Regions from separate parts of the Tardiphaga sp. vice304 genome, predicted to be linked through region 1. Evidence: predicted binding sites of a transcription regulator. Region 1 holds the regulator's gene; each other region holds the start of a gene.

Evidence for each region. The regulator LexA, encoded in region 1, represses DNA repair genes until DNA is damaged. The targets are predictions, from matches to a motif close to TGTTCNNNNTGTGTTCNG.
Region 2: the regulator LexA is predicted to act here: its motif matches at 8,252-8,269, upstream of FNL56_RS01445 (type IA DNA topoisomerase).
Region 3: the regulator LexA is predicted to act here: its motif matches at 8,396-8,413, upstream of recA (recombinase RecA).

Annotation. Positions count from the first base shown of each region.
Region 1 covers NZ_CP041402.1:3,031,784-3,042,594, forward strand. The annotation lists gene FNL56_RS14405 (glutamine--tRNA ligase/YqeY domain fusion protein) at 1-1,161, shown strand, start outside; gene FNL56_RS14410 (ComEC/Rec2 family competence protein) at 1,406-3,682, shown strand; gene lexA (transcriptional repressor LexA) at 3,676-4,413, opposite strand; gene FNL56_RS14420 (molybdopterin molybdotransferase MoeA) at 4,576-5,784, opposite strand; gene moaC (cyclic pyranopterin monophosphate synthase MoaC) at 5,808-6,335, opposite strand; gene trpC (indole-3-glycerol phosphate synthase TrpC) at 6,541-7,338, opposite strand; gene trpD (anthranilate phosphoribosyltransferase) at 7,342-8,361, opposite strand; gene FNL56_RS14440 (peptidylprolyl isomerase) at 8,502-10,415, opposite strand; gene tpiA (triose-phosphate isomerase) at 10,656-10,811, shown strand, end outside.
Region 2 covers NZ_CP041402.1:318,538-329,348, forward strand. The annotation lists gene FNL56_RS01420 (ABC transporter ATP-binding protein) at 1-333, shown strand, start outside; gene rutD (pyrimidine utilization protein D) at 341-1,378, opposite strand; partial or broken gene FNL56_RS01430 (IS110 family transposase) at 1,755-2,781, opposite strand; gene FNL56_RS01435 (IS5 family transposase) at 3,192-4,016, opposite strand; gene FNL56_RS27525 (hypothetical protein) at 4,801-4,974, shown strand; gene FNL56_RS01440 (CIA30 family protein) at 5,146-5,697, opposite strand; gene FNL56_RS01445 (type IA DNA topoisomerase) at 5,736-8,210, opposite strand; gene FNL56_RS01450 (hypothetical protein) at 8,420-9,718, opposite strand; gene FNL56_RS01460 (hypothetical protein) at 10,077-10,271, opposite strand; gene FNL56_RS01465 (hypothetical protein) at 10,560-10,811, opposite strand, start outside.
Region 3 covers NZ_CP041402.1:2,318,866-2,329,676, reverse strand. The annotation lists gene FNL56_RS11070 (FAD-dependent oxidoreductase) at 1-997, opposite strand, end outside; gene FNL56_RS11065 (ABC transporter substrate-binding protein) at 1,231-2,832, shown strand; gene FNL56_RS11060 (ABC transporter permease) at 2,975-3,955, shown strand; gene FNL56_RS11055 (ABC transporter permease) at 4,143-5,090, shown strand; gene FNL56_RS11050 (ABC transporter ATP-binding protein) at 5,087-6,076, shown strand; gene FNL56_RS11045 (ABC transporter ATP-binding protein) at 6,073-7,053, shown strand; gene recA (recombinase RecA) at 7,211-8,308, opposite strand; gene FNL56_RS11035 (DUF6894 family protein) at 8,596-8,811, shown strand; gene FNL56_RS11030 (hypothetical protein) at 9,005-9,319, shown strand; gene FNL56_RS11025 (hypothetical protein) at 9,353-9,643, opposite strand; gene FNL56_RS11020 (caspase family protein) at 9,780-10,811, opposite strand, start outside.

The DNA of each region.
Region 1 (10,811 bases):
AACGGCGCCCGCGTGCTGCGCGCCAAGATCGACATGACCTCGGGCAACATCAATCTGCGCGATCCCGTGATCTATCGCATCCTGCATGCGCACCATCCGCGCACCGGCACGGCGTGGAGCATCTATCCGAGCTACGACTTCGCCCACGGCCAGTCGGACGCCATCGAGCACGTCACGCATTCGATCTGCACGCTGGAATTCGAGGACCACCGGCCATTGTACGATTGGTGCCTTGAAAACCTGCCGGTGCCGTCCCGGCCGCACCAGTACGAGTTCGCGCGCCTCAACATGACCTACACGCTGCTGTCGAAGCGCGTGCTCACCGAACTGGTGCGCGGCGGCCATGTCTCTGGCTGGGACGATCCGCGGATGCCGACTTTGGCCGGGCTGCAACGCCGCGGCGTGCCGGCCGCAGCCCTGCGCGAATTCGTCAAGCGCATCGGCGTGGCCAAGGCCAACTCGACGGTCGGCATCGACATGTTCGACTTCGCCGTGCGCGAGACGCTGAACCGCACCGCGCAGCGCCGCATGGCGGTGCTGAAGCCGCTCAAGGTGGTCATCGAGAACTATCCGGAAGGGCAGGTCGAGGAGCTCGACGCCGTCAACCATCCGGAGGACGAGACACTGGGGTCACGCAAGATACCGTTCGGCCGCGAACTGTACATCGAGCACGACGACTTCATGGAAGAGCCACCGAAGAAATTCTTCCGGATGGCGCCGGGCCGCGAGGTGCGGCTGCGCTACGGCTATTTCATCACCTGCCGCGAGGTGATCAAGAATGCGTCCGGTGAAGTGATCGAACTGCGCTGCACGTACGATCCTGAAACCCGCGGCGGCAACGCGCCGGACGGCCGTAAGGTCAAGGCGACCATTCACTGGGTCGCCGCGGCCAAGGCCGTGCCGGCCGAGGTGCGGGTGTACAATCTGCTGTTCACCGCGCCGCAGCCGGACGCGGCCAATTTTGCTGCGCAGATCAATCCGGAATCGCTGGAGACGCTGACCGGCTGCATGGTCGAGCCGGCGCTGGCATCGGACAATTCGGACGCCGCCGTGCAGTTCGAGCGCCAGGGCTATTTCTGCCGCGACAAGGATTCCGCGCCGGGCAAGTTGGTGTTCAACCGCACGGTGGGATTGAGGGACAGTTACGCCAAGGCGACCTGAACTGTCATTCCGGGGCGCGGGCGGCGGTAGCCGACCGCGAACCCGGAATCCCGAATTGTTCATCGTCCCATCTCGGGATTGCCCGCCACTCCAATTGGAGTGGCTGAGGTTCGCTCGCGCTGCAGCGCTCGCGCCCCGGAATGACAACTAGCACTGCAAGCAGTCCCATATTCCCCATCCGTTCCCGTAGTCGACCGGTAATTCCTTCCGCTAGCATGCTGGCGGGAACAGCCGGGCGACGGCGATGGCAAACCGCAACATCAACCAACCGCGCGCGCATGCCGGCACCTGGCCGCCGCAGGCGGTGCCGTCGGCTGGTACTGCGCGGCCGGGCACGCGGCTCTGGCAGACCTTAATCGGCACGTTGCAGGCATGGGCGCGCGCGGAAGCCGGGCCGGGGCGGCTGCTGCCCTGGGTGCCGGTCGCGTTCGGTGCCGGCATCGCGCTGTACTTCGCCGCCGAGCACGAGCCGGTGGCCTGGGTCGCGGCGTCGACAGCGGCCGTCCTCGCCATTGCCGCGTTCCTGTCGCGCCGGCAAAAGTGGTTTCCGCTTATCGTGATGCTCGCCGCGATTGCGGCAGGCTTCGCGATTGTCACGCTGAAGACGGCGCGGATTGCGCACGCCGTGCTGGCGAAGCCGCTCTACGGCGTGGCGCTCACCGGCTACGTCGAAACGCATGAAGAGCGCGAGCGCACCGATCGCTTCGTTCTGCGGGTGACGACGATGGAGAGCCCGCGTTCGCAGGTGCGGCTCGAACGGGTGCGGCTGTCGGTGCGCAAGGGCGCCGCACCTGCGGTGGGCAGTTTCGTCCAGTTGAAAGCGCGGCTGCAGCCGCCGCTGCAGCCGTTACGACCCGGCAGCTACGACTTCGGTCGCGACCTGTACTTCCAGGGCATCGGCGCCTCCGGCTTCGTCACCGGCAGCATCAAGGCAGTCGATCCGCCGAATGTGCCGGGCTGGCGGTTGCGCTACGCCGCGACCATGCAGGGCTTTCGCGATGCGATCGACGCGCGCATCCGCACCGTGCTGTCCGGCGACGCCCGCGCCATCGCCACCGCGCTGTTGACCGGGCGGCGCGACGCGATCTCGCCGGAGGTCAATGATGCGATGTTTGTCTCGGGGCTCGGCCACGTCTTGTCGATCTCCGGCTATCACATGGCGGTGGTCGCCGGCGTGGTGTTCTTTACGGTGCGCGCGCTACTGGCGCTGATCCCCGCGTTTACCGTGACCTTTCCGATCAAGAAATATTCGGCTGCCGCGGCCCTCGCCGCGGCGCTGTTCTATCTGTTGCTGTCGGGCGCGGAGGTGGCGACGCAGAGATCGTTCTTCATGACGGCGGTGGTGCTGCTCGCGATCATGGTCGATCGCCGCGCCATCACCTTTCGCACGTTGGCGGTGGCGGCGATGATCGTGCTGGTCGCGATGCCGGAAGCCTTGGTGCATCCGAGCTTCCAGATGTCGTTTGCCGCGACATTGGGACTGGTGGCGCTGGTGCAGGGCGGCGTGCCGGTCCTCTTGGCATCGCCGGACCATTCCGCAACGGCGCGCGCCGCGCTCTGGGGCGGTCGCGAGATCATCCTGCTGACGCTGGCGTCGCTGGTCGCCGGCCTCGCCACCACGCCCTATGCGGCGTTTCATTTTCACCGCGTGACGCCGTATGGCGTTTTCGCCAATCTGCTGGCGATGCCGGTGGTCTCCGTGCTGGTGATGCCGGCCGGACTGCTCGGGCTGGCCGCGATGCCGTTCGGTTTCGACGGCGTGTTCTGGCGGCTGATGGATGTCGGCATCCAATGGATGATCGTGGTGACGCAATGGGTCGCGGCCTTGCCGGGAGCCATCGGACGGGTCGCCGCGTTCGGGCAGGGGCCGCTGATCGCCGCGACGCTGGGGATCATCCTGCTCGGGCTGCTGCGCACGCCGCTGCGCTGGATCGGCGCCGGTGTGCTGGCGCTATCGATTGCCGCGGTGCTCACGGTCAAGATGCCGGACGTGTTGATATCAAATGACGGCCACCACGTCGCGGTTCGCGGCCGCGATGGACGGCTGCAATGGATGCGCAGCACCAAGGATACGTTTTTGCAGAAAGAGTGGCTCGGGGCCGACGCCGATCCGCGGCTGCCGAATGAGGCGTCGCTCGGCCACGGCGTGGCATGCGATGTCGCGGGATGCGTCGCGGCGCTGGCCGATGGGGCTCTGGTTGCGCTGGCGCTGCAGCCCGACGCTTTTGCCGATGACTGCGCGCAAGCGGTGCTGATCGTCACGTCAAATCAGCCGCCGGCCAATTGCGCCGCAAAGGTGATCGATGCGGAAACCCTGCGGGCCAGCGGCGCACTGATTTTGCGCCGAAGCGGCGACGGATTTGCAACCACCGCCGTCCGGCCGAAAGGCGTCAACCGGCCGTGGTCGGGCGCAGTGCCTGATGCCGCCGAACCATCAAGCGCTGCAGGACGGGGCAACCGCCCGGTCGATGCGACGCCGGCCGAAGCCGACGTGCAGGCCGATGATTCCGCTGCTCAGTAGCGGCGATAGATCCCGACCAGCTTGCCCTGGATGCGAACCCGGTTCGGCGGCAGGATGCGGACTTCGTAGGCGTCGTTAGCGGGCTCCAGCGCGATCGAGGCGCCGCGGCGGCGGAAGCGCTTCAAGGTGGCTTCCTCCTCGTCGATCAGCGCGACCACGATGTCGCCGGTATCGGCGCTCTCGTTTTTCTGGATCAGCGCCATGTCGCCATCGAGGATGCCGGCGTCCTGCATCGAGTCACCGCGCACTTCCAGCGCGTAGTGCTCGCCGGTGCCGAGCATGTCGGGGGGTACGCTGATGGTGTGGCTGCGGGTCTGCAGCGCCTCGATCGGCGTACCCGCGGCGATGCGGCCCATCACCGGGACGGCCACCGAGCGGCGGCTGTCTTCCTCGTAATCGCCGTTGCCGTTGTTGTTGCCATTGCCGGTCGACAAGGGTCGCACCTTGCCGAGCGTGCCTTCGATGACGCTGGGCGTGAAGCCACGGCGGCCGGTGGCAGGTGCTGCGGCGCCGCCGAGTTCGGGCAGCTTGATGACTTCGATGGCGCGCGCCCGGTTCGGCAGCCGGCGGATGAAGCCGCGCTCTTCAAGCGCCGTGATGAGGCGGTGGATACCGGATTTGGAGCGCAGGTCGAGCGCGTCCTTCATCTCGTCGAAGGACGGCGGCACGCCGGCTTCCTTGAGCCTTTGGTCGATGAATTTCAGAAGTTCATACTGTTTGCGCGTGAGCATCTGGAGCCATCCTTGGTTGACGGGATCAGCCGCCGCATCATCATCGTCGGTTTCAGGACCGGGCAAAGCCACGACATCTCGAAACAAATCATGAACGAACACTATCTGTTCCATATGTGTTCCGCAACGCTTAAATTCCGGTCAACAAAACCGCAAGAGGGCTCAGATCGGCAATCGCACAAACTCGCAAAGCGAACCCTTGGGCGCCGCCACAGCGAACGGCCGACGGATCAGAAGTCCTTGCGCGGCAGCGAGATTTCCCAACAAGGAGGAGTCCTGCCTGGATACCGCCGTCGCGATCACGCTACCGTCGTCGCCCGGCGTCAGCACCGCGCGCAGATAATCTTCGCGCTGATCATTGGCGGCAAGATCGCGACCGACCCGACCCGATTCGATGGCATGGGCGACCTGCGCGCGGCCGGACAGCGCGCGAATCAACGGCACCATGAACAGGAAGGCGCAGACATAGGACGACACCGGATTGCCGGGCAGGCCGATCACCCGCATCGCGCCGCGCCGTCCGTTCATCATCGGCTTGCCCGGCCGCATCGCGATCTTCCAGAACGCCATCTCGACGCCGGCGGCCTCCAGCGAGGGCTTGACCAGATCGTGGTCGCCGACCGAGGCGCCACCGGTAGTGACGAGGATATCGGCGCCTGCGTCGATCGCACGCTGGATCGCCGAGGCGGTCGATTCCAGCGTGTCGGCGGCGATGCCGAGATCGATCACCTCGGCGCCTTCGGCGCGCGCCAGGGCGCGAAGCGCAAAGCCGTTGGACAGGACGATCTGGCCGGGGCCGGGGATGGCGCCGGGCAGCACCAGTTCGTCGCCGGTGGCGAGTACGGCGATCACCGGGCGGCGGCGCACCGGCAGTTCGGGGTGGTTCATGCCGGCGGCGAGCGACAGATCGCGATCGGTGAGGCGCTGCCCGGCGCGCAGCAGAACGTCGCCTTCAGCGAAATCGATGCCGGCCGCGCGGATGTGCTTCGCCACGGTGGCGGCTTCGTTGATGAGGACGACGGCGCCGTCGCGCGAAGTGTCTTCCTGGATCACGATGGCGTCGGCACCGTCCGGCACGACGCCGCCGGTGAAGATGCGCAGCGCCTCGCCGGCGGCCAGCGCGCGCTCGAACGGCCGGCCGGCGGCGACCTCACCGATCACCGTGAGCCGCGCGCCCATCACGGCATCGGCGGCGCGCACCGCATAGCCGTCCATCGCCGACATCGGCTGCGGCGGCTGCGTCCGATTGGAGGCGATGTCGCGCGCCAGCACGCGGTGGTACGCCGCCTCCAGCGGCACCATTTCCTCGGGCAGGGCGTCGGCGCCCGCGAGAATGGCAGCCATCGCGTCGGCAACCGGCATCAGGGCCATCAGTCAATCTCCAGGCGTCGTGATCAATCGGCGTCGTTGTCGGTGACCAGATAATGGCCCGACTTGCCACCCTTCTTTTCGACGAGATGAAGGCCTTCGATGCGGACGCCGCGCTCGACGGCCTTGATCATGTCGTAGATCGTGAGGCACGCGATCGAAACCGCGGTCAGAGCTTCCATCTCGACGCCGGTGTTGCCCGAGACCTTCACGGACGCGCGGACCCGGCAGCCCGGCAACTTCTTGTCCGGCGTGATATCGAGCGTGACCTTCGACAGCATCAGGGGATGGCACAGCGGGATCAGGTCGGAGGTGCGCTTGGCCGCCATGATGCCGGCGATCCGAGCGGTGCCGAGCACGTCGCCCTTCTTGGCGTTGCCGGAGACGATCAGTTCCAGCGTCGCCTTGCTCATGATCACCAGGCCTTCGGCGACGGCGAGACGCTCCGTTGCCGGCTTGTCGGAGACATCGACCATGCGCGCCTCGCCGGCGGAATCGATGTGGGTGAGGGCGGGGGCGTCGCTCGCGGTGCGCCTCGATTTCTTGCCGGCCATGACTTTGGATCCTGTCTTTGCAAAACGGACTTGCGCGCCGCTGCTCTTTCTTCCCCTCTCCCCTTGTGGGAGAGGGTGGCCGCGCGATAGCGCGGGCGGGTGAGGGGGCGTGTGTTGCACTCCGCAGCTCCCCCTCATCCGACGCCGACTTCGTCGGCGCCACCTTCTCCCACAAGGGGAGAAGGGAAGAAAGCAAGGATGCGACTCACGCCGCGCGTTTCAGCAGCGCCTTGGTCGCGGCCGTAACATCTGCCTGCCGCATCAGGCTTTCGCCGACCAGGAAGGTGGAGATGCCCACGCGCTCGAGGCGGGCGAGGTCGGCGGCTTCAAAAATGCCGCTCTCGCCGACCATCAGGCGGTCTTTCGGGATCATCGGCGCCAGCGTCTCGCTGGTCGCTAGCGTCGTCTCGAAGGTCCGCAGATTGCGGTTGTTGATGCCGATCATCGGGGAGCGCAGGTTTAGCGCGCGCTCCAGCTCCGGCTGGTCGTGGACCTCTAAAAGCACATCCATGCCATGCTCGATCGCGGCATCCTCGATGTCGCGGGCGGCGGCGTCATCGAGCGCCGCCATGATGATCAGGATGCAGTCCGCGCCGTGCGCGCGGGCTTCGACCACCTGATAGGTTTCGAACATGAAATCCTTGCGCAGCACCGGCAGCTTCACGGCGTTGCGCGCCGCGACCATGAAATCGAGGTGGCCCTGGAACGACGGCGTGTCGGTAAGAACCGACAGGCACGCCGCGCCGCCGGCCTCATAGGCCTTCGCCAGCGTGGGCGGGTCGAAGTCTTCGCGGATCAGGCCCTTCGAGGGGGAGGCTTTCTTCACTTCGGCGATCAGCGCGAAGTCGCCCTTGTCGAGCTTTCGGTAGATCGCGGTCATGAAGCCGCGCGGCGGCGACGCGGTCTTGGCCAGCGCTTCCAGCTCGGACAACGGGTGCGCGCGCTTCGCGGCGGCGATTTCCTCGCGCTTGTAGGCCTCGATCTTGGTGAGGATATCGGACATCGCTCAGTCCTTCGCGTTCGAAACCGTGACCAGCCGCTTCAGCTTTTCCAGGGCGGCGCCGCTGTCCAGCGACGTCTGCCCCATCGCTATGCCTTGCTTCAGGTCGGCTGCCTTGCCGGCGACGATCAAGGCCGCGGCAGCGTTGAACAGAGCGACGTCGCGGAACGCGCCGGGCTTGCCGTCGAGCACGGCCTTGAGCGAGATCGCATTCGCCTCGGCGTCGCCGCCGCGCAGCGCGTCGGGGCCGGCGCGGGGCAGGCCGGCGTCTTCCGGCGTAATCTCGAACGAGCGGATCTCGCCGTTCTTCAACTCCGCCACGAAGGTCGGGCCGCTCAGCGTGATTTCATCGAGGCCATCGGAGCCATGAACCACCCAGGCGTGCTTGGAGCCCAGATTCTTCAGCACCTGCGCCAGCGGCAGCACCCATTGCCGCGAGAACACGCCGACCATCTGCCGGGTCACGCCGGCAGGATTGGAGAGCGGGCCGAGCAGGTTGAAGATGGTGCGGGTCGCCAGTTCGACGCGGGTCGGGCCGACGTTCTTCATCGCCGGATGATGCGACGGCGCGAACATGAAGCCGATGCCGGTCTCGGTGATGCAGCGGCCGACGTGGTCAGGCGTGATGTCGATCTTGATGCCGAGCGCGGCCAGCACGTCGGCGGCACCGGAGCGCGACGACAGCGCCCGGTTGCCGTGCTTGGCGACCGGCACGCCGCAGCCGGCGACGATGAAGGAGGCGCACGTCGAGACGTTAACGGAGCCGGAGCCGTCGCCGCCGGTGCCCACCACGTCAACGGCGCCCGCAGGAGCATCTACGCGCAGCATCTTGCCGCGCATCGCCGCGACCGCGCCGGTGATCTCGTCGACGGTCTCGCCGCGCACCCGCAGCGCCATCAGCAGTCCGCCCATCTGCGACGGCGTCGCTTCGCCCGACATCATGCTGTCGAAGGCCGCCGACGACTCTTCGCGAGACAACGTGGCGCCGGTGGCGACCTTGGCAATGAGTGCCCTGAGATTGTCCATCAGATGCTTTCAGTATCTCGTCATGGCGAGGAGCCCTTGCGACGAAGCAATCCAGTCCTCGTGTGGCCTTCTGGATTGCTTCGTCGGAGCAACATTGGCAAGGCCAATGTTGCTGCTCGCTCGCAATGACGGCGTTGGGCCTAGTTGGTGTCGGCGGCCGCCGCGCCGGTGGCGACGGCAACGGCTTCCTCGTTGATCCTGGTGCCGATCTGGGTTTCGAGCCGGGTGACGTATTGCGCGACCTGTTCGTCGGTCTGGCCGCGCTGCAGCGTCTCCTTCAGCGTCTTCACCTCCGCGGAGGCCATGTCGACGGCGGGGGCGCTGACATCGGTCACGCGGAACACGATCCATTCGCTGGAGCTCGTGCCCTGCGCCTGTCCGGCATCATTCTTCGCGCTGCGGAATACCGACTGGATCACGCCGGGCGACAGTTCGGGCAGGTTTGCGTCGCGCTTGAACGGCGCGGAGGTCACAACCTTCAGGCCGGTCGCGGCGGCCTCATCGGCCAGCTTGGCGCCGGCGGCGAGTTTCTTCTGCATCTCGTCGGCCTTGGTGCGCAACCGGCTGGTGATCTGGTCGTCGCGCCAGCGCGCGGTGACCTGGTCCTTGACCTCGTCGAGCGGGCGCTCGCGGGCGGGCGTCACGCCGAGCACGTCGAACCAGGCATAGCCGCCGCCGAGCTGGATCGTCTCGTTGTCGACGCCGACATCGCTGGCGAACGCCTTGGTGATGATGTCGGAGCCGGCCGGCACGCCCGCGACGGGCTGGCCGTCCGGCGCGCGGCCGGAGCGGTCGACGGCGTCGATGGTGACGGCGGTCAGGCCGAGCTTCTTGGCCGCATCGACCACATTGGCGCCGCCGCCGCGCTCGTCTTCCATCTTGTTGTGCATTGCCGACACTGCGGCACGCGCGCGCTCCAGCGCGAGGTCGCGCTTCAGCGTCGCGGCGACGCTGTCATAGCTCGGCTGGCTGCCGGCCTGAATTTTGCCGACCTTGACCAGTGTCACGCCGAACTGCCCGGCAATCGGCTGGCTGATACCATCGGGCGCCAGCGAGAAGGCGGCATCGGCGACGTTGGGATCGATGATGCCCGCCTTGGTGATCATGCCGAGGTCGATGTCGGACGCGCTGAGCTTGCGCTCTTTCGCGAGGTCGTCGAACGAGAAAATGTCGCTGAGCCTGGCGCGGCCGGCGGCGGCTTCTTCCGCAGTCGGGAACACGATCTGCGAGATCTGGCGCTGCTCCGGCGTGGAGAGCTTGTCCTTGCGCAGCTCGAACACTTTCTTCGCATCGTCGTCGGAGACGACCGACCACTTCGCCATTTCGTCCGGCGTCAGCACGACGAACGCCACCTTGCGGTATTCGGGCGCGCGAAACTGCGTCTTGTGGTCCTCGAAATAGGCCGCCAGTGCCTCCGGGGTGGGAGCCTCGACGGTGCCGACCTGGGCGGTGTCGAGCTTGACGTAGTCGATGGTGCGGGCCTCGTTCTGGAAGCGGCTCATCGCTTCGATCTGGGTCTTCGACGGCTCCAGGCCATTGGTGATGGTGCCGGCGATCTGGCGGCGCAGCGACACCTTGCGCTGCTCGCTGATGTAGCGCTGTTCGGTATAGCCGAGCGAGCGGATCAACTGCTGGAAGCGTGGCGCGTCGAAGGAGCCGGTCGATCCCTTGAAGTTCGGATCGTCGACGATCTGGCGCCTCACTTCGGCGTCGGACACGCCGAGGCCGCGGCGACGGGCGTCTTCGTCGAGGGCGGCTTCGGCGACGGCCTGCTGCAGCACCTGGCGGTCGATGCCGAAGGCGCGCGCCTGGTCGGACGTCAACGGACGACCGAACTGGCGGCCGATCTGCTGCAGCCGGTCGGTATAAAGCTGGCGAAACTGCTCGGTCGTGATCTCGGTGTTGCCGATCCTGGCCAGCGTGGACTTGCCGTAGCCTTTGAAGATGTCCTGAATGCCCCAGATCGCAAAGCTGCCGATCAGCACCACCATCACGGCAGTCATGATGGTCTTGCCGAGCCAGTTTTTCGAGGCGTTGCGCATTCCGCGAAGCATGGGATCATCTTATTTGTCAGGAGGGAAACCGGCGGGCGCCAGACGCAGAATCCGCAAAAGGGCGTCGCCGGATGGGAGGCGCACCATAAAGTGGCCGAAGCTGCGTCGCAACCGCCAGGGAACGGCGCGGATTGAAGCGGTCCGGGCGGTCGGCCCCGCCGCCGCCTGGCCACCCCAACTTGAGCTATCCCGCACGCTCTGTTAGCCCAGAGGTCACCTCCTTTCTCGCGGGATTTCCTCATGACTGACGCCATTCGGCCGCTGATCGCCGGCAACTGGAAAATGAACGGCCTGACCGATCAGGTCAGCGAGCTCGGCCTGATGATCTCGGAGCAGGGCGAATTGACGCACAGACTCGATCTGATGATCTGCCCGCCGGCGACGCTGACGATGACC
Region 2 (10,811 bases), 2.7 Mb from region 1:
CGAACGCTGGCGTTCGATCCGGATGTCATACTGCTCGACGAGCCGTTCTCTGCGCTGGATTTCCAGACCCGCCTTCTCTTGCAGGGCGAAGTTCAGCGCATCATCCGCGAGCGCGGCAAAAGCGTCATCCTCGTCACGCATGACATCGGCGAGGCGATCACCATGGCTGACCGCATCGTCGTCATGACCAATCGGCCTGCCACCGTGAAGAGCGTGCACACAATCGAACTGTCGGACTCCGAGCGCGACCCTGTGACGATCCGGACCAATGCGCTTTTCAACGATTACTTCAACCGGATCTGGGGCGAGCTGGAAATTCGCCGCGAGGTCTGACGGGGCGTTACCCGCCCGCGCCGGCGATAAAATCGAGTAGCATCGTATTGAAGATGTCCGGCGTCACAGCAGTAAAGGCATGCGCGCCGTAATCGACCTGGCGCAGTCGCGCACCCGGAATAGCGGCCGCGAGTTCGCGTGTGAGATAGGCTGGCACCAGCGCGTCGTCCGTCGCGGTGGTGATTAAAGTCGGCGTGGTGATGCCGGCCAGCCGCTCGCCGGGATCGAACGCGAGAAACATCTCGATTCGCTTGTTGATGGTGTCGGCAGGCGGAAAATGCGCCAGAATCTGAGCCTCGTCCGCATCCAGCTTCGCTTCGTTTTCTGCGATCCATTGCGGCGGAAACAAAAACAATGGTTGCGCGCGAACATAAGCGCGTGGCCCGGACTGTTTCAAGATTTCACGGCGAACCTCAAAGCAGCGCAGCAGATGAGCATCCGCGCGGCCCCAGCCGTTCACCACCGTCACGCTGCACAGCCGCTCCGGCTGGGTCATCGCCAGTTCGAGCCCGACGATGCCGCCGACCGCGTGACCAACCACATGCGCGGCCTTGACGCCGACCCGATCCAGCACGCAAACCATATCGTCCGCCATGCCTGCGATGGTGCGGACGCTATCATTGCCGTTGCGGCTTCGTGCTGTGCCGACATGATCGTACACGATCACCGTATGGCGCTCGCTCAGCGTCGCGATCTGCGGCGTCCAGAACGAGCTGTTGCCTCCCATGCCGGCGGACATCAGGATCGGCGTACCTTCGCCGTAACTTTCATAGAATATTTCCGCGCCGGCTGCAGCGCTCGCGTAGGGCATGTTCAACTCCGTCGGTCTTGTCGAAAGCCAGATTACGCAAAGGTGAATCTGTCTGGAATTGTATGCCTTATCGGTTTCATGAGACAACCTCCATGCGCGCATACTCCTGCATAAGCAATCCGCTAGCGCGGCGTTTAATTGAACTGCGGCCTCCAGATCACGGGCGGTCTCCTTGATCGTCTTGCCCTGATGAGTGCTCACGCCGGATCGGGCGGTCGTCTCCAAGACCAGCATGTCAATCGGCCCTTTAATTGCAGGCTGTTGTCAAGCACCCGTATGGCCGCGCTCAGCAAAGCGGTAGCGCTCGCCCCATCGAAACTGAATGGGGTTGTGCAGATGGGGCGAGAGCGGCCGGCGATACGATAGCCGGTCGGCGTTGGATGTGCTTTTGCCGAACAATCTTAGCGCGGTAGCTTTGATGCCATCGCCAGGGTCATGGTCCTTTCCGAGGTCGCCAGGCGCCTCATGATGATGTCCGGGGCGGGTGCCTCAACGTGTACAGCGGAGTGCGGACGAGCCGCCACCAGCCGATTGACCGAGGTCACCGCGACCACCGTCCCAGCGGGACATCGCCAGCCCGGCGGACCGGGCCAGAAACTTTAGGATGCGTTCAGGCCGGTGTTGCGTGGCCCCAGTCGAATGAGGTGCCATCCACCCAAATGCAGTGAAGGATGACGGCGATCTTTCGGGCAATAGCGACCTTCGCCTTTTTCATACCTATCCGCTTTGCGAGCTTCATTCCCCAGACCTTGAGGGAGGACCATTTTTTGGTCCGATAAAGCAGAACGCTCGCCGCCTCGAACAGGTAGGTTCGGAGAAGACGGTCGCCCCATCGCGATATCTTGCCACTCGTATCGCTTTCTCCAGATTGGTTGCGCCGAGGCGTAAGGCCGAGATAGGCGCCGACTATCGAGGCCGATCGGAAGCGGGACGGATCATCGATCGTATGGCGGAACGTTAAGGCCGTTACCACACCGACGCCTGGAACGGTCATCAGACGTCGCGTCGTCTCGTCCGACTTCGCCAATCGGCGGACCTCGTCGTCGAACTTGCTCTGCTGCTGACAGATATGCTCATGAATCGACAGGAGCGGCGCGGTCACGCTGAGAAGCAGATGATCTTTGCCGAGTAATTCGCTGACCTGATTGCGGAACTGTTGGCCGATAGCGCGAGGGAACAGCAATCCATATTCCTTGATCAGACTGCGGACTTGGTTCTCAATGTCTCGGCGCATGGATACGAGTCGGGATCGCGCGACGAGTATCGCGCGGACCTTCTAACTTTCCTCGCTCTTAACTTTCACTTCTCGATACCAACCGACCCGTACCAGTTCGGCAAGACCTCGAGCGTCATTTTGATCACTCTTGTTCATACGTACCGACAGTGCCGCGTGTGCATGCCGCGCATCGATGCAAACGACGGGTAAATCGACCCTACGAAGTTCGTGCCAAAGCCAACTTGACATCGCGCCGGTCTCAAAACCAATACGTTCCGCCAGAGGCGCATGTTTACGAAGCAGGTCGATCAGAGCCGGGATCTTACTTAGCTTTTCCCTCGAAAATTAGTTGGCCAGTTTCGCTGACCACACACACTGCGGTTTCTCTTTGCGAGACATCCAGACCGACGTATTGCTTCATGACGGTTCCTCCGAATCGGTTGATTGCGAGGGCTCAATGCTAACGGATCTTTCGCGCCTCGAGCGCAGACCGCAATTACGTCATCGTGTGGGATCCAGACGCCGATCGGCGAGCTAGGCTATTGATCCACTAAGCGGGAGCGGGGTCAATCTTAGGCTCTGACTCAATTTTGATGATGAGTTCTCGCCCCCATAGATGACAGCAGCGGCTGATCCTTTTGAAAAGACTCCTGATTTCAGGAGGCGAGCAGCCAATCGGAGCGCGATTTGGTGGCGTCACCGCGACCTAACGGCGGCACCAACCTAACTTATTGATCGGACTCATTTAAAGCATTCGCTCAGAGATAGACCATCATCAAAAGTGCGTCAGAGCCAATCTTAGAGTCTGACTCATAATGAATTCGTTTGATTTCAGGCTTTTGCAAGCCGTCTTATAAGGACGCGAATGTGAGCGACGAACGCCCAGGCAACGGCGCTGGCGATTGTGGTCTCGAAGTCCTTTGCCAATCTGCGGCAGCGACCGAGCCATCCGAACGTTCGTTCGACGACCCATCGGCGCGGTAGGATTTCGAAGCCCTGCTCCCTGTCGGATCGTTTTATGATTTCTATCGTCCAATTGCCGATGCGCTTCAAAGCTTGACGCAGCTTATCTCCGGCATAGCCACCATCGGCAAAAATATGGCGCAGCCACGGATAGCGATAACGTATCGAAGCAAGAACGCACGGGGCACCATCACGGTCCTGAATGCTGGCTTCGTGCACGACCAGCCCGACCAAGTTTCCTTGCGTGTCGGTGACGATGTGGCGCTTGCGGCCCTTGATTTTCTTACCTGCATCATAGCCCCGGGGGCCGCCGCTTTCCGTGGTTTTCACCGACTGGCTGTCAATCACTCCGGCCGTTGGGCTCGCCTCTCGGCCAGCCGCCTCGCGCGAGGCCATCACGAGCGTGTAGTTCAGCGACGCAAACAGTCCGCCGCGCGACCACGCGTAGAAATAGCCCTGCACCGTCGAGTAGGGCGGGAAATCCTTGGGCAACTGCCGCCATTGGCAGCCGGTCGACGCAATATACAGGATCGCATCCATCACCGTTCGCATATCTGTCGCACGCGGGCGACCGAGCGCCGAAGCAGGCGGCAGAAGCGGCTCCATCACAAACCACTCGGCATCCGTCGTATCGCTTTCATATCGCAAGCTCGCCCGCCTATAGTGTCGGCGGGTGATTTCAGTCCAGACCATCGTGCTCTCCCTCGAATCTTCGCAAATCCGAAGGAATCACAACTGGCTGAAATCACTCAGCTTCTTTTTCAGTCAGCCTCTGAGAGGCCTGTTCACACTTATGCTCCCTGCGGATTTTGACGCGCGACACTGTTGAGAGTGACACGAGTACTGTCTCAATTGGGTCAATCGAGCCAGTCTCATATTGCTTGCCGACGTCCGATCAGCGGAAACTCCGGACACGCGGATATTTGTAACTTCGCAGTCGCACAATTCGGTATTTGAAGGATACGATGTCCTGCTCGAAGACAACGTCGCCGCTGGCCGGCTCGCCCGGTACGGCATGCGCTAGGACCGCCGTCGTATATTTTGGGTACTGCAGAATTCGCGCCGCCATGTGAAAGCCTAGACCCGGGCCGAGTCGACACATGCCTTTCAAATCCGCCACCCTCTACGAGGGCCACCCTCTACGAGGGCCACCCTCTACGAGGACTTCAAAGCTCAATCGGCAACCCGGCTGGCGACATTGCGCTTCGCAAAGCCAGCCGCCAGATGGTCGATCAGCGCCCGGACGGCTGGAATCTGGTGGCTCGGTCACGACTCCACCGGAACTGTTCAAAGCGCTCGCTCTGCGCCCAAGGAGTGGACCACGTTGGACAGTCTGCGTGCGATTGCCCATCACGGCGATCGGGAACCTCGGTCTGCTGCAATATTCCCCCGTCGGGAAGCAGTTCCTCCGCCGACACAGCAAGCGTCAGACCTGTCGACCGCAAAGACAGTCGCATCCTCCGCCTCCGCCGCGGGGATGAACGACCGCGCAGAACTGGTCAGCAGCAACAAAAAGATCGCAAAAGCCAAATTCCGCAAGGCGGCACACCACCACAATCACTTCGCGCAACGAAGGCCTCCAGCGAACATGCGCGTCGCGGCTGACAACCATCCAGCGCCGGTGTTTTTCGGCTTCCCCATCCTGCAATAATCGCTCATGCCCGCTGGGTTTATTCCTTTAAGGAATAGGTCACGAAGGTAGGCACGATTGTTTTGAAAGGCGGCGCGCGGAGTACGTTCGGGTCCGTTGGCACCAGAACGTGCAGCTTCGAATTCTCGCCTTTATGATTTACAAGACATACAAGACGGCCAGTCGCTTTCATCAGTAGCTTGGCTCCTTCACTGACCCCTGCGATGTCATGAACCGAAGCCCTCCGAGAGCAAGATCGCATGAGAAGGCGCGCCCAATGGCGACCACGCTGATGCGCCGCAAGCGATGAGTATCGAGCAGAACATCCGTGCGATGAGGAACAAAGCGGCCGAACGGCAGCTGAACCGTCCGCCAATACGCGTCGGCTGTGAAGATTTGGCGATAAGATTGCCACGGCCTGGTCAGGGCGTCCGTCCGTAGATGAACGCCGTACTCCTCACCATTGCCGGATACGTCGAGTTCGATCCCGCTCCAGCCGCTGGCATCGACGACGCCACCGTCAGGCGAAAGATCGAGGGCAATCTGAACAAAGCCACCATTGTTCTCGAGGCTGACGTCGCCGCGCATGCGGATGGCGGCCCGGTCGGCGATTGCACCGCGGTCCATGGTCCCTTTAGACACACCGCCCATGACCTCGTCGGTAAGGAGCTGCCAGTTGCTCCCTATCGCGGCAATGGGTGGCTCACGGCTTAGGTCGTCTATAATAGCAGTCGTTACCGACATTCCTCCGCCCCTTAAAGTGTTCATAGGTTGCGGCTGAACTATAGGTTCGCTGAAGCGGGCCGTGGCTTGTCGGGCACCAACCAACCATGTTCGCTGAAGGCAGTGAGATCGACACCCGGTGGGGCATACCACTGCCCTGCTCGATAGCGGGCCCCAAGTTTCATGGCGACATCCTTGTTGCCGTAGGGAATCCGAAGTGGGGTATCATTTCCCGAACTCTCCAGAGTGGTCGTTGGTGGCTTAGTTTTTCCGGTGATATTTGCCGCGAGCTTCCGAGATCTATTTCTTGGAGCCTTAGTTTTGGGAGCAATTGCTTTGGTCTGCGCGTTGACAGCCTTACGACGGCGCTCACCACGCTGCTTGACTCGGTTGAAGTCGATCCACGTCCCCATGGGGTCTGAACTGGCCTTTGCCTCGTCGGGAACAACCATGTCTTTATCCTGTGCGAGCTTCTCGGCGAATAATATCTGCGCCGGACTCGCGGGCTTGGAGCCAGACACACCAGGTATTTCACAGCTAGCTTTCTTGGCGGCGTGCTGGTCGAGGAACGCGCGGCAGATTGGTCCGGATGTCGCATAGCCCCGTGGAGGTTTGACGCCTTTCGCCCGGGCGATGCTGTCCGCAAAGCGTTTCATCGCTGGTGTTGGCGGTCGTGATCCCGTGCCGCCGACCGCGGCGGCGCCAAGCAAGGGCGGTCCTCCGGCGACGCCGCCTTCCTGGAGTTTACCGATAATGCGTTGGGCGACGTCGCATACCGCATCAATCGCGCCGATCATCTCCTGCTTGCCGATCACGACCTCGTCGAGGAGGCATTCGAGTTGCGCGGTTAACCCAGGGTCGACCAGCGACGGATCAGCCTGCTTGAGAACCCCGAATAGCGATAGCCCAGTCTCGGTGGGCACGATGTTCTTTCCCTGGGCAATGAGGAAAGCCTGTCTCTTGAGTCCGCCAATGACCTCGGCGCGGGTGGCCGGAGTGCCGATGCCTTTGGCCTCTTTCAGTCGCTCCCGCAGCACCTCATCGTCGACGAAACGCCATGCGTTTTGCATCGCCTCGATCAGGGTGCCTTCGTTGTATCGCGGCGGAGGCCGCGTCTCCTTGTCGTCGATCGTAGGCTTTTCCAGCTTCGCTGTCTCGCCGTTGCGCAATGCTGGCAGCAATTGCGCTTCATCGCCTTTTTCGTCGGCAGGCTGCCACTCCGGGAACGCTGCGCGCCAGCCAAGATCAATGGGCTGGCGACCGGCGGCGCGGAAGGGGAAGCCCCGCACGTCGAGCGTTACAGTCGTCTGGCGGTAACGGAAATCTGCCATGACGGCGGCGAGATAAGCTCGCGCGATCACGTCGAACAGTTTCCTCTCGTCGATCGAAAGACGCGGCCAGACCTCCCTTAGGTTGTCGACCGTGTTGACGTTCGGAATGACGGCGTGATGGCTGGCGCCCTCAAGTCCCTTGTCATGGAAACTGCCGCTTGCGCCCTTTCTGATGATCGGGGGATCGGGCACAGGGATCGCGCTGAACGACTTCCCTGCCTGCAAGCCCGCCACGATCTTCGGAACGTCCGATATCAAGCTCTCCGGGAGATACCGTACCTCGGCGCGAGGATAGGTGATGATCTTTTTGCCCTTGCCGTCATACAGTTCCTGCGCCACTTCCAATGTCTTGCTGGCCGGCCAGCCGAAGCGCGAGCTGCACAGTTTTTGCAGCGAGGGCAGATCATGGAGCTTCGGCGGCCCTTGCCGCTTGTCTTCAACGCGCACTCCTAGCGCGCCCTCGAAACCCTGAGCCGCTTCGACCACCTTCTCGGCGACCTCGCGCCGGACAATTCGCTCCTGCGGGGCGTGCCGCATCTGGAATTGACCACCAGCTACGTTCGCGGTGGCGAAAACCTCAAAATACGCCTGCGGCACAAATTTCCGGATTTCGAGCTCGCGCTTACAGACGATCGCCAAGGTTGGCGTCTTGACCCGGCCAACTCCTATGACGCCCCGCGCACCTTTACCAAGAATGATGGTCGCGGTTCGGGTCAGCGACAGGTTAAAGATCTGGTCGGCTTGTCGCCGCGCGACGGCGGCGGCATAAAGAGAAGCGTATTCGGCGTTTGGCTTCGCCCGGCCGAATGCGTCGCGGATCGTCTGAGGATCCTGCGCTGTAAACAGCACCCGCATGACCTCGCCGCGGTAATTGTAATGCTCGAGAATCTCCTGACCGATGAGCTGTCCCTCACGATCGCAATCGGTGGCGAGCCATACCCGCTTTGCGGTGCGCAGCGCTTCACGGATGGCTTTAAGTTTCGCGGCCTTGTTGCCGCCCTCAGCAGGGCGGGTGCCATAAAGGCCTTCTGGACGAAGTAGGATCGCAGACCAGCGCTTCCAGGCCGGCACGACATCCTCGGGTTCGAGAAGATCGAGCAGATGTCCCTCAGCCGGAAGGATCTCCCCGTAGCGTGCCCCCACAGCGGCGCGAACGTCTTTCGCTTGGCTGGTCTTCTCGGTGATGACGATCTGATCCGCCATATAGCTCTCGTTCAGGGACCATAGCGGGACTGCGGATTACAAGGAACATATAGCGAACATCGACGAATCGCAAGCGACCGTTGGAGTGGGTATCGGTAACGAAAGCCGCAGAGACCTCGGGTAAGCACGGCGATGCCGATCTCGCGCAGCGTTTAATCCGGCGCGACCGCGCAGAGATCGATCTGGCTGAAGCCGGGCGGTCATGGTTGCTAAACGCTGGGCTCGACAGGATGCCAGCGCGACAGCGCGGCCTGGATGGCATTCTGAAACGATTCCCGGCCTGGCGCGCATCGCCGCTCCCTCAACTTGCAGAGTTCTTGCAAGGCCCATTCGACCGATCCGATCTGGCGCGAAGCCGCGAGAAGATGCCTCACAGCGTCGTCGACTTCCGACACGCTCGGATCATAACCGCCACCATCGAGCAGGCTCGAGAGAGCAAGCAGCGCGACGGTGGCGGTGAATTTCGGCTCCTTGCCGCAGAAATCCCGGGCCGCCCGCACCAGCGTGGACGGGTCTGCGCCGTGCGCAGCGGCACACTCGACAGCGATATCGAGAAACCCGGAATCTTTCGCGGCCGCAAACCATTTGCCCTTTTCGCCGCGGCTTGCGATTAGATCCAGCAGCATCCGGCGGTGGTCCCGATCCGGATATTTGCGAACCAGAGAGCGGTAGACCGACAGGTTCGTCGTGCCGCTGGCCGCACGCAGTCCATAACGTCGATAGGCCTCATCCGGACTGCCATGGTCGATCGATAGCTTCTCACAAAACTGGTCGATGGACGTTTCGGAGAAGCCGGGGTTCGTGACGCTGCGGGCGGCTTCGGCATAAGCAATCGCGGCTTCCCACAGCCCCTGGCGAACCAGAGCCTCGGCGCCGAACCTGTGCCAGGGCCAAAACTTCATCCGCCGCGTGGCCAGCAGTTCTTGAAGTTCGTCGTAACGGCCGCCCTCCAGTAGGCACGACAAGCAGATGGATGTTCCAATGACATGCTGGAAGGTTTGGTGGTCGGCCCAGGCGCGCCGCACCATTTCGATCATTCGGTTGGCATATTCCTCGATCAGGTCGGGGTACTGGGCGATCTCGCCCCAACGATCTTCCAGCGGCGCCAGATATTCGACGCCGTCGTTTTGCACCGCCTCGAACAATCTCTCGAGCCACTTGCTTCTGGTCGCATGGTCCGCCGGCGCGGCGGTCAGGATCGGGATCAGCTCGGTGATAGTGCGAAAAACCGCGCCGCCAAGAGCGCCCGATGAGGTATCAATGCCCTGGAACGCCGGCCAGATGCGCTCCATCAACGATACGACGCCGTCTCCCGCCGCGACAGGATCGGATTTCGCCGCGGACCTGATCTCGGCGGCAGCTTCCTTCAGTCGGCTGATCGCGAGATTCGATGCGCGCCATCCATAGGCGTTGGTGCGAAACTTCGTCTTGAACTGCCACTTACGATCTGACGCCATCGGGCTCGCACGCTTGTTGACGTTATTGACGTTGAAGGTCGCGATCTTCACGCGGACTCCTTCGCTCGGCTCGCCTTGAGGCCGGCGAACCACGTCGCGTACGGCGTATTCTTTGCCATGTGCCTGTTAAGGTCCGGATCGCCGCCACTCCACCAGACGGGAAGGCCCCCGCCCAAGGCGCGCTTGGCATCGTCGACGTTGCGATGCGAGGCGCCTCCGCCTCTGCGTCATCGGCCCGCTTCGCGGTCCTCACCCCGCGCCGCGCCCGCATGAGTTCGGACACAAGCGCGGATTTTGCCGCTTCCGGCAGCGAGGGGGCGGCCAGACGCCAGAGGCGGCCCTTCACGATATAGCGGCGGTCCGGCGTGACTGGATGTTGAAGCGCCATCTTCCACTCGGCGCCGACACCCTAGTGCGCGGCCTTGGTCGCCGTGGCGCCGGACGGAGGCGGCGGGGCCGCGGCATCTTGCGTTGGCAGCGTGGCGGCATGGACGACGAACGCGAGAAATACCAGTGCGATCGCTCCAGTGACGATCGCCCCGTAAGCGCTATCCTCGGTGCGGACGTTGGCCTCATTTACCGTGTGGTCGATTGCGGGATCCATGGCAACTCCTCTGGGTTTGACTGAAACTTCGTGACGCCACGCGATTAGCTCGATGTCGAGCTCGAGGCGGACGCCCGCCGCGGCGACCATGGAGGAGTTCCTGGTGCGTCACGCCGGCCGCGAGCGTCAGCTCAATCTGAGACTCGCATGACCGACACCCGGGCCGTCCGAAATCGTCGCTTGGCATGTTTGATTCCGGCTGACCTTGAATTGGCCGACGTACTAGCGTTGCTACGGACGACTAAATCAAAGTAAGCGCGTGTAAACCACCTTCCGGCTTTTGCGTTATTACTGCAATCGTTCACCCTTATCGAGGTCCATAAAGTTCTCGTCGCCCTCCATCATGATCGCATTCACATCGCTTATCGGAATCCATGTACCCGCTTGCGGCGAGCCGGGCCGTCCGCGCCTTGCAATTTTTTTGCCGTCCGCCAGTAGGTACAACTCATTACCCCTGCGTAGAGTCGTGAGTTCGCCTTCTCCATCCTCAATCTTCGGTGCGGCGGTTTGGCCGGTCTTCTTGGCAGCTTCCTTCTTGAA
Region 3 (10,811 bases), 710 kb from region 1:
GCGTGCGTTCGACCTGCACAGGCGTCGGCGGCGCGTCGCGGCGGGCGAATTCGGCGCCGGTGGTCAGCCGGATGCCGCGGTTCATCGGCGCCAGCAGGTAACCGTTGTCGGTGTCGAGCACCGGGTGATGCAGCACCGCATTGCCGGACGGCGAAAGATGGATGTGATAACCGCGCTTGGTCATCATCGGGATGGCATAGCCGAGCGGCCGGTAGACCTCGTCCGACCACGGACCCAGCGCCACCACCGCGTCGCGCGCGACCAGCGCGCCGCCGGGGCCCGCGACGCGCCAGCCGCCGTCGCCCTGCGTCAGGGTTCGCGCGTCGGCGGCGAGAAAACGGCCGCCCTTGCGGATGAACAGTTTGGCATAGGCCTTTGCCAGCGCGCCGGGATCGGGAATGAAGCCCGGCGTCGGCCAATGAATCGCGCCGGCAAAATCGCCGGACAGGTTGGGTTCCTTGTCGGCGATGGCAGCAGCGTTCAGTACGTGGCCCTCGATGCCGTAGTCGCGGTCGCGCGCCAGTTCGCCGAGGCTCTTCTCCATCGTCTTTTCGGAACGGAACAGCTTGATCCAGCCGGTGCGGCGCAGCAGTTCCGGCACGCCGGCTTCCTCGATCAGCGCCTGATGTTCCTGCAAACTGCGCTGGATCAGCGGCAGTGCAGCGAGCGCGCTGCGCAGCGATCCTTGCGGCGACGAATTGAGGAAATAGCGGACCATCCACGGCAGGAAGCCCGGCAGCGCGTCGAGGTGATAATGCACGTCGGGCGACCGGTTCATCGCGTATTTCAGGATCTGGCCGGCATCGCGCGGAAACATATAGGGGAATACCGAGGCGCATTCGATCAGCCCGGCATTGCCATAGCTGGTCTCTTCGCCGGCCCGCTCATTGCGATCGACCAGCACGACGTTGCGGCCGCGCGCCTGCAGATGCAGCGCCGCCGACACGCCCACCATGCCGGCGCCGAGCACCAGCACATCCGCCTTCAATTCCGTCATCCCTGCCCCGAACTGGTTGCTTCACGAACGTCCTAGCGCGACGTCGTGGCAGCACCGTGAAGCCACGTTGCATATCGCCCATGCGCTCCGTCGGCGAAGCAAGGATTGCGCCACGCTGCCCTGATTTGCGGCGGTGCACGCCGGTAAATGACGCTTGCGCGACGTACGAACTCTGCTGACAATGCAACCGAAGTGCGGCACACCACGCAAGCCGCCGCAGGAGAGCGTTTTCGATGTCCATTCGTCAGACGTGCGTCAAACTTGGTCTCGCCGCCTTCGCCCTGATTGTCGCAGCCGGCGCACCGGCGTCGGCGCAGACCTTGCGCTACGCCAACCAGGGCGACCTCAAATCGCTCGATCCCTATACGCTGCGCGAGACCACCACCATCGCGCATCACGGCCAGGTCTATGAAGGCCTGGTCAAGCGCGGCAAGAACCTCGAGATCATTCCCGGCCTCGCCGAGAGCTGGGAAACGCCGGAGCCGACGCGCTGGCGTTTCCACCTGCGCAAGAACGTGACCTTCGCCAATGGCGATCCTTTCACCGCCGACGACGTGATCTTCTCCGCCGACCGCGTCCGCGCCAAGGGATCGGATTTCCAGACCGTGGTGCCGGTCGACGCCAAGGCGGTCAAGATCGACGACCATACCGTCGATTTCGTGCTGACCTCGCCCAATCCCATTCTGACCTCGCAATGGGACGTGTGGTACATCATGGACAAGAAGTGGGCGGAGGCGAACAACGCCGTGATGCCCACGCCGGCAGCCGCGACCTCGCCGAGCTTCGCTGCGCTGAACGCCAACGGCACCGGGCCGTTCGTCATCGAAAGCCACCAGCCCGGCGTCAAGACCGTGTTCAAGGTCAACCCGAACTGGTGGGGCAAGCCGGAGCACAATCTGAAGGAAATCGTGTTCACGCCGATCTCCTCGGACGCAACCCGCGTCGCAGCGCTGCTGTCCGGCGAGGTCGACCTGATCGAGCCGGTGCCGGTGCAGGACATCGCCCGCGTCAACGGCTCAGCCAATGCCAGCGTTCTCGCCGGGCCGGAGCTGCGCACCATTTTCCTCGGCATGGACCAGATCCGCGACGAACTGCTGGTCTCCAACGTCAAGGGCAAGAACCCCTTCAAGGACATCAAAGTCCGCGAAGCCTTCTACAAGGCGATCGACATCGAACTGATCAAGACCCGCGTGATGCGCGGCCTGTCGACGCCGTCAGCGCTGATGATCGCGCCGCCTTTGTTCAAGCTGTCCGGCGATTTCACGCGGCCGAAGTACGACGCCGAGGGCGCCAAGAAACTGCTCGCCGAGGCCGGCTATCCCGACGGCTTCGAGCTCGGCATGGATTGCCCGAACGACCGGTACGTCAACGACGCCGCGATCTGCCAGGCGGTGGTCGGCATGCTGTCCCGGATCGGCGTCAAGGTGACGCTGAACGCCCAGCCCAAGGCGCTGTTCTTCGGCAAGATCTTCAAGTCGGGCGGCTACCAGACCTCGTTCTATTTGCTCGGCTGGACGCCCGGCACGCAGGATTCCCACAACGTGATGTTCGACATCATGGGCTGCCGCGACAATCCGGCGAGTTCGCGCGGCGCCACCAATGTCGCCGGCTACTGCAACAAGGAGTTCGACAAGCTCACCGACCAGGTGCTGCAGGAAACCGACACCGCCAAGCGCGACCTCCTGATCAAGGCCGGCTTCGAAATCGCCAGCAAGGACTTTGCCTACATCCCGTTGCACCAGCAGGCGCTGGCCTGGGGCGTGTCGAAGAAAATCAAGCTGGTGCAGCGCCCGGACAACCAGGTGCTGCCCTACTGGGCCGTGAAAACGGAATAGGCGTCGCTCCGATAATAGCAGCCGTCATTGCGAGGAGCGAAGCGACGCGGCAATCCAGAAGGCCACAAGCGAAGGAAGACTGGATTGCTTCGTCGCAAGGGCTCCTCGCAATGACGAAGAAAAGCGAAAGCGAAAGGAACCCATGCTCGCTTTCATCCTGCGCCGCGCGCTGCAGTCGATCGGGGTGATGATCGCCGTCGGAATCATCTCGTTTTCGATGTTCCGCTTTGCCGGCGACCCCGTGAACCAGATGGTCGCGCTCGACACCTCGCCGGCGCAGCGTGCCGAAATCCGCGCCTCGCTCGGGCTCGACGATCCCGTCGTCGTGCAGTTCGCGCGCTATTTCGGCAACGCCCTGCAGTTCAAGTTCGGCGTCTCCTACCAGTTTCGCCAGCCGGTGTCGTCGCTGCTGCAGGAGCGCATGCCAGCGACGCTGGAGCTGGCGACCTGCGCCACCGTCCTGGCAATGACGTTCGGCATTCTGATGGGCATCTACTCGGCGCTGCGCCGCGATTCGTTTCTCGCCAAGCTGATGCAGGCGGTGTCGCTGATCGGCATCTCGCTGCCGACCTTCCTGATCGGCATCCTGCTGATCTACCTGTTCGCCGTCACGCTCGGCTGGCTGCCGTCGTTCGGCCGCGGCGACGTCGTGAAGTTCCGCTGGTGGTCGACCGGTCTGTTAACCTTATCCGGGCTGAAGGCGCTGATCCTGCCGTCGATCACGCTCGGCCTGTTCCAGATGACCTTGATCATGCGGCTGGTGCGCGCCGAGATGCTCGAAGTGCTGCGCACCGACTACATCCGCTTCGCGCGCGCGCGCGGCCTCACCACGCGCGCGATCCATTTCGGCCACGCACTGAAAAACACGCTGGTGCCGGTGATCACCGTGGCCGGCCTGCAGTTCGGCTCGGTGATCGCGTTTGCGATCATCACCGAGACGGTATTCCAGTGGCCGGGCATGGGGCTCCTCTTCGTGCAGGCGGTACAGAATGTCGATATCCCGATCATGGCGGCGTATCTCCTGGTGGTGTCGCTGATCTTCGTCACCATCAATCTGATCGTCGATATTCTCTACACTATCGTCGATCCTCGGCTGCGGGCGAGCGTGGGGAGGACGGCATGAGGCGGATTCGGTCAACGACAAACTCCGTGTCGTCCCTGCGAAAGCAGGGACCCATACCCTCCGTCCCCTCAATTAAAACTCCGCCGCATACGCCGTGTAGCCACACGCCGACAGCGGCTATGGGTCCCCGCGCCGCGCGCGCCAAAGGCGCGCTAGGCGGGGACGACACGGGGGTAACGAGCGTCACATGACTGATCTCCCGGCAACTGCCCCCGCCCCCTCACCTTCCATGTTCGCCCGCGCGATCGACAGCGACATCTGGCATTCGTTCAAACAATCGCGCCTGACGATGGCCGCCGCCGTGATCGCGGGACTGCTGATCATGATGGCGCTGTTTGCGCCTCTCTTGTCCTCGCAGGACCCGTTCGATCCGCGCCAGCTCGAGCTGATCAATTCGCGGATCTCGCCGCTGTGGACGGCGGACGGCCAGCGGCCGTTCCTGTTCGGCACCGACGAGCAGGGCCGCGATATTTTCTCCGCGATCCTCTACGGCATGCGGATTTCGCTCGCCGTCGGCATTCTCGGCGTGGTGTTCGCCGCAGTGCTGGGCATCTCGCTCGGGCTGATCGCGGGGTATGTCGGCGGCTGGGTCGACAGCCTGATCATGCGCATCGCCGACGTGCAGCTCACCTTTCCGGCGATCCTGATCGCGCTCCTGATCGACGGCGTCGCCAAGTCGGTGTTCAATAATCGGCTGGACTCGATGGGCACGCTTATGGTGCTGGTGGTCGCGATCGGGCTGAGCTTCTGGGTACAATATGCCCGCACCGTGCGCGGCTCGGTGATGGTCGAGAAGAACCGCGACTATGTCGCCGCGGCGCAACTGATCGGGCTGCCGGCGCGAATCATCATGCTGCGCCATGTGCTGCCCAACACGATGGGGCCGATCCTGGTGATCGCGACCATCAACCTCGCGCTCGCCATCATCACCGAGGCGACGCTGTCGTTCCTGGGATCCGGCATGCCCGATACCATGCCGTCGCTGGGCACGCTGATCCGGATCGGCAACAACTATCTGTTCTCCGGCGAATGGTGGGTGATCGCCTTCCCCGGCCTCGCATTGGCGTCGCTGATCCTGTCGATCAACCTGTTGGGCGACTGGCTGCGCGACGCGCTGAATCCGAAGCTGCGATGACCGAACCCGTGCTCTCCGTCCGTCATCTGCGCGTCGAATTCGCCAGCCGCCGCGGCGTGTTGCGCGCCATCGACGGCGTGTCGTTCGATATCGCACGGGGCGAAGTGCTGGGCGTGGTCGGCGAATCCGGCGCCGGCAAGTCGGTGACCGGGCTCGCCGCCATCGGGCTGATCGATCCGCCCGGTCGCATCGCCGGTGGCGAGATTTATCTCGCCGGCCTGCGCATCGATAACCTCGCCCCGGAGGAAATGCGAAAGATTCGCGGCAAGCGGATCGGAATGATCTTCCAGGATCCGCTGACCAGCCTCAACCCGCTGTACCGGATCGGCGACCAGCTGGTCGAGACCATCCGCACGCATCTCAACCTGAACGAGACCGCCGCGCGAAAGCGCGCGATCGAGCTGCTCGCCGAGGTCGGCATTCCCGCGCCGGACAAGCGCATCGACGCTTTTCCTCACGAATTTTCCGGCGGCATGCGGCAGCGCGTGGTGATCGCGCTGGCGATCGCCGCCGAGCCCGAGCTGATCATCGCCGACGAACCGACCACCGCGCTCGACGTCTCCGTGCAGGCGCAGATCATCGCGCTGCTGCGACGGCTCGGCCGCGACCACGGCACGGCGGTGATGCTGGTGACCCATGACATGGGCGTGATCGCCGAAACCTCGGACCGCGTCGCGGTGATGTATTCCGGACGCATCGCCGAGATCGGACCGGTGCGCGACGTCGTGCAGAATCCGCTGCATCCCTATGCCAAGGGCCTTATGGGCGCGATCCCCACCCTGTCGGGCGATGCCTCGAAACGCCTGGTGCAGATCGATGGCGCGATGCCGCGGCTTTCCGCAATTCCCGATGGCTGCGCCTTCCACCCGCGCTGCACATTCGCTTTCGGCCGCTGCCGCATCGAGCGGCCGGAGCCGATCGCGGTGGGCAGCCAGCGCGTCGCCTGCCATCTCTACGACACGGCGAATGCGGGGGCGGTATCATGAGCGCGCTGGTGCAGGTCCGCGACCTCAAGCGCGCCTTCGACGTCTCCAAGCCGTGGCTCAACCGCGTGATCGAGGGCGCGCCAATGGAATTCTTGCGCGCGGTCGACGGCGTCTCGTTCGAGATCGCGCGCGGCGAGACCTTTGCGCTGGTCGGCGAATCCGGCTCCGGCAAGACCACGGTGGCGCGGATGGTCGTCGGCCTGCTGCCGCCATCCTCCGGCGACGTGCTGATCGACGGCGTCTCGATGAGCGATCCCGGACAGGCGGGCGCACGGCGCGCGCTGCGCCGACGCATCCAGATGATTTTTCAGGATCCCTATGCCAGCCTCAATCCGCGGATGCGGGTCGACGCCATCATCGCCGAGCCGATCCGTGCGTTCGAGCTGTTACGCGGCGAGCGCGAGATCCGCGGCCGGGTCGGCGAGTTGCTGACGCTGGTCGGGCTGCATCCCGATGACGGGGCGAAGTTTCCGCACCAGTTCTCCGGCGGCCAGCGCCAGCGCGTCGCGATCGCGAGGGCACTCGCATCCGAGGCGGACTTCATCGTCTGCGACGAGCCGACCTCGGCGCTCGACGTCTCGGTGCAGGCGCAGATACTGAACCTGATGCGCGACCTGCAGGACCGGTTCGGCCTGACCTATCTGTTCATCAGCCACAACCTTGCGGTGGTCCGCCACATGGCGAGCCGGATCGGCGTGATGTATCTCGGCCGTATCGTCGAGATCGCGGAGGGCCGCGAATTGTTCAGCCATCCGCGCATGCCGTACACGAAAATGCTGCTCGGCGCGGTGCCGGATCTGGCGATGTCCGGACGCCCCCGGATTGCGGTGACCGGCGAGATCCCCAATCCGATCGACCCGCCATCCGGCTGCGCGTTTCATCCGCGCTGCCCGGAAGTGTTCGCGCCGTGCCGCAATGTGGCGCCGGCGCTGATCGAAGGCGTGGCTTGCCATGCGGTGAACGGCGCCCCGAAGTAATGATGGCGCGGCTATCGATGCCAAAGCGCCAAGTCAAAGCTCCAAGTCGAAGCTCCAAAACGTCAACGCCCGGCACAAGGCCGGGCATGACGAACTCACAAACTAGTCGATGTGCTGACTGCACGAACGGAGCCGCTCGAAAGACGCTCCGCCAATATTACTCGTCTTCAGTGGGCTCTTCGCCCTCGGCGTCGCGCTCCGGCGAACCGGCCAGAATCTGTTCGGCAATCAGGCCGGAGTTCTGGCGGATCGAGGCTTCGATCTTGGCGGTCATATCCGGATTAGCCTTCAGGAAGGCTTTCGAATTCTCGCGGCCCTGGCCGAGACGCTGGCTGTCGTAAGAGAACCAGGCGCCGGACTTTTCGATGATGCCGGCCTTGACGCCGAGATCGAGGATCTCGCCCATCTTGGAGACACCTTCGCCATACATGATGTCGAATTCGACCTGCTTGAAGGGCGGCGCCAGCTTGTTCTTGACGACCTTGACGCGGGTCTGGTTACCGACCACCTCGTCGCGCTCTTTGATCGCGCCGATGCGGCGGATGTCGAGGCGGACCGAGGCGTAGAATTTCAGCGCATTACCGCCGGTGGTGGTTTCGGGCGAGCCATACATCACGCCGATCTTCATGCGGATCTGGTTGATGAAGATCACCATCGTATTCGACTTGTTGATCGAGGCGGTCAGCTTGCGCAGCGCCTGGCTCATCAAGCGGGCCTGCAGGCCGGGCAGCGCATCGCCCATCTCGCCTTCGAGCTCGGCGCGCGGCACCAGAGCGGCGACCGAATCGATCACCAGCACGTCGACCGCGCCGGAACGCACCAGCGTGTCGCAGATTTCCAGCGCCTGCTCGCCGGTATCGGGCTGCGAGATCAGCAACTCGTCAATGTTGACGCCGAGCTTGCGGGCATAGACCGGATCGAGCGCGTGTTCGGCGTCGATGAAGGCGCAGATGCCGCCCTTCTTCTGGCCTTCGGCGACCGTGTGCAGCGCCAAAGTGGTCTTGCCCGAGGATTCCGGCCCATAGATCTCGACCACCCGGCCGCGCGGCAGGCCGCCGACGCCGAGCGCGATGTCCAGACCGAGCGAGCCCGACGAGATCGTCTCGATATCCATCGAGCGATCATTCTTGCCGAGCTTCATCACCGAACCCTTGCCGAACTGGCGCTCGATCTGCGACAGCGCGGCCGACAGGGCCTTGGTCTTGTCCATGGAGGATCCTTCAACGATACGCAGGGCAGTCGGGGTCGAGGCCATCTCTAGCTCCTTATGAACGGGATTCGCGCGGCGGACAAACAATGGGGTCAGGCGATCTGTTGGAATAAACGTACACCATTCGTTCCATGTTCGCAATATGTTCTTGCGAAGAACGGCCTGATTTGATCTGTCGCAACCTGCCGCAGGCGACAGGCTTAATAAAAGCCATCCACCTGCCCCAATTCGACACATTTCTATCGACGGCTGAAATAAGTTCATCTAGCGGTATTGAAGTCCTTTCGGCAACCAAGAGTGCCAGAGGCGCTCCCTTGCACTTCGGGTTGCCCGTGCCCCTGTTTTATTTTCACCTCGTCGCCGCCCGAGCCACGGTCCTGGATGAGGACGGCATCCGCCTTGCCGACCGCGAGAAGGCGCTGGCCTATGCGCGGGACCTGATGGACGAACTGGCGCGTAGCGTAAAGACCACAGGCAGCGTCATCGTCGTCGAGAACGATGATGACGGCGAAATGTTCGAGGTGCCGCCGCTTGGCCCGTCCCATTGAGCCGGACCGCCAAAACTGTCCGGTGTTACGCGAGATGGCCGCGGCCGGGCTTAATCCGGTCGATGGCGCCCCGCCCGCCTCGGAGGCCGGGTAGCCGGCCGACGACCGCTCCACTTTCGCTCATGGTTGTGCCGGGCGGCATTTGTTGACGGCCTGTCCGCTTCTGTCACTCCCGCCAATTGTGAGAGCCTCGATGCATCCCGCCGCCAGATTGCAGTCCGACCGCCTGATCGCGGAATATCAGCGCTGGATGGCGGTGGCGGAAGACGAACGCTCGCCGGCGCCGGGCTGGTGGTGGGGACCGGCGATGGCGTGGTGGGAAATGCCGGCCGAGTTGCCCGGCGATCTCGCCAAGCGGCTCGGGCTGCCGGAGGGCGCCGCCCATGCGCAAGCCGCGCAACTGTTTCTCGATGCGCTGGCCGGCCAGAGCGCGCTGTCGTGGCCGGAGCAATTCCCGCGCCGCTATCGCCCGGCCTATCCGAACGACGCACCGGCCGAAGCCGGCTAGACTTCCGCGCCACGCGGCACGTTGAAAAACAGATCAGTTGGTGGCGGTGCCGGTCTTGCTGCGCTTGGCAGGTGGCGCGGTCTTCGGCGCGTCGTTGCGGACGGTGCCCCACGGGTCGGCATCGACCTTGGCGTTCGGAATCTTGCGCAGCGACTCGCGATAGGCCTTGTCGGCGATGGCGTCCTGTTCGCGCTCTTCCGGCGACTTGCTCTTCAGTTCCGGGATCAGATTGATGTTCGGCGCCTGCGCGAAGACAGGCACCGCGAACGGACCGGACAAGACGGCGAGCATCACCGCGGCGCGAAAGATGGTCATGGGGGTCATGCGAAGGCTCCAGCAGGTTTTGCCAGCTTATACCATTGCGCCCCCGCGCGCGCCAACCGCGCCACGGGGCTGGCAATGCCCGGACACAACTCGATCAGGGAGCGCCGGGGGGCGCGTCGCGCCGCTTCGGCCCTGATCAATAGCGCCCGCGGCCGCCGCTATTGCCGCTATAGCCGCCGCCGCCGCGGTTGAATCCGCCGCGGTACCCGTAACCGCCGATCGAAATGCCCGGCGACGGCGCATAGACCGGCGTGCGCCGGACCACCACCACCTCGTCGATCTCGCGCAGCCGCGGCGGGCTGCGATCGGCGCGCCGGTCGGGTTCGGCCTGCTTCTTTTTCTTCGGCTCAGGCTTCGGCAGAGCGGGCTTGCCCAGATTCGCCTTGATCGGCGCCACGCCCGGCGCGCCGCACGGGCAAGCCGGCGCCGCCAGCGCCACCGGGATCGGCTGCAAGCCGGTTGCTGCGACCGGTGTGGTGCGATTGCGGGTGCGATCCTCGAGCTTCTTCGCCGTCGGCGTCAGGTCGCTGTCGGGATATTTCGCGAGAAACGCCGCGTAGGATGACGCGGTGTTGGTAATCACCGCATTATTCCAGGCTACCATCTTGTAGTGCCGGTCCAGCCACTCGCGCGCCTGCGGGCCGAGCGGCGGCTGCGCATACAGCGCGACGAAGGCCTCATAGGCCTCGACCGACCCGTCGGCGACGATCAGCTCGTTGGCCTGCTCCACCTTCTTGCCCTGCAATTGGCGGCGCCATTCGTCGGCCGTGCGCTTCGCCGGCTTCGGCGCCGCCGCCATAGATTCGGAAGCTTTGGCTTCGGAAGCTTTCGCATCAGAAGCTTTGGCTTCGGTAATTTTCGGCTCCGCCGTTCTGCTGTCGGACGCCGTGCTGCTATCAGACGGCTTCGCATCCGCGACTGCTGCGGTCGCAACGCTGGAGCCGAAGAAACGAAAATCGCTGACCAGCGACGAACTTTCCCACGGCGTCTGCCGGCCTTCGGTGGCGAGGTTGACCGAGAGCCGCACCCGCTTGAAGGCGTCCTCGATCGCCAGGTTCGGCTCACGACCGGCTTTCAGCAGCGCGGCGGTATAGGGGCTGTTGCCGCCGCTGCCGTCCTCGGCTTCCGCGCCCGGCGAGGTCGAGAACGACAGCAGCGTGCCGGCAGT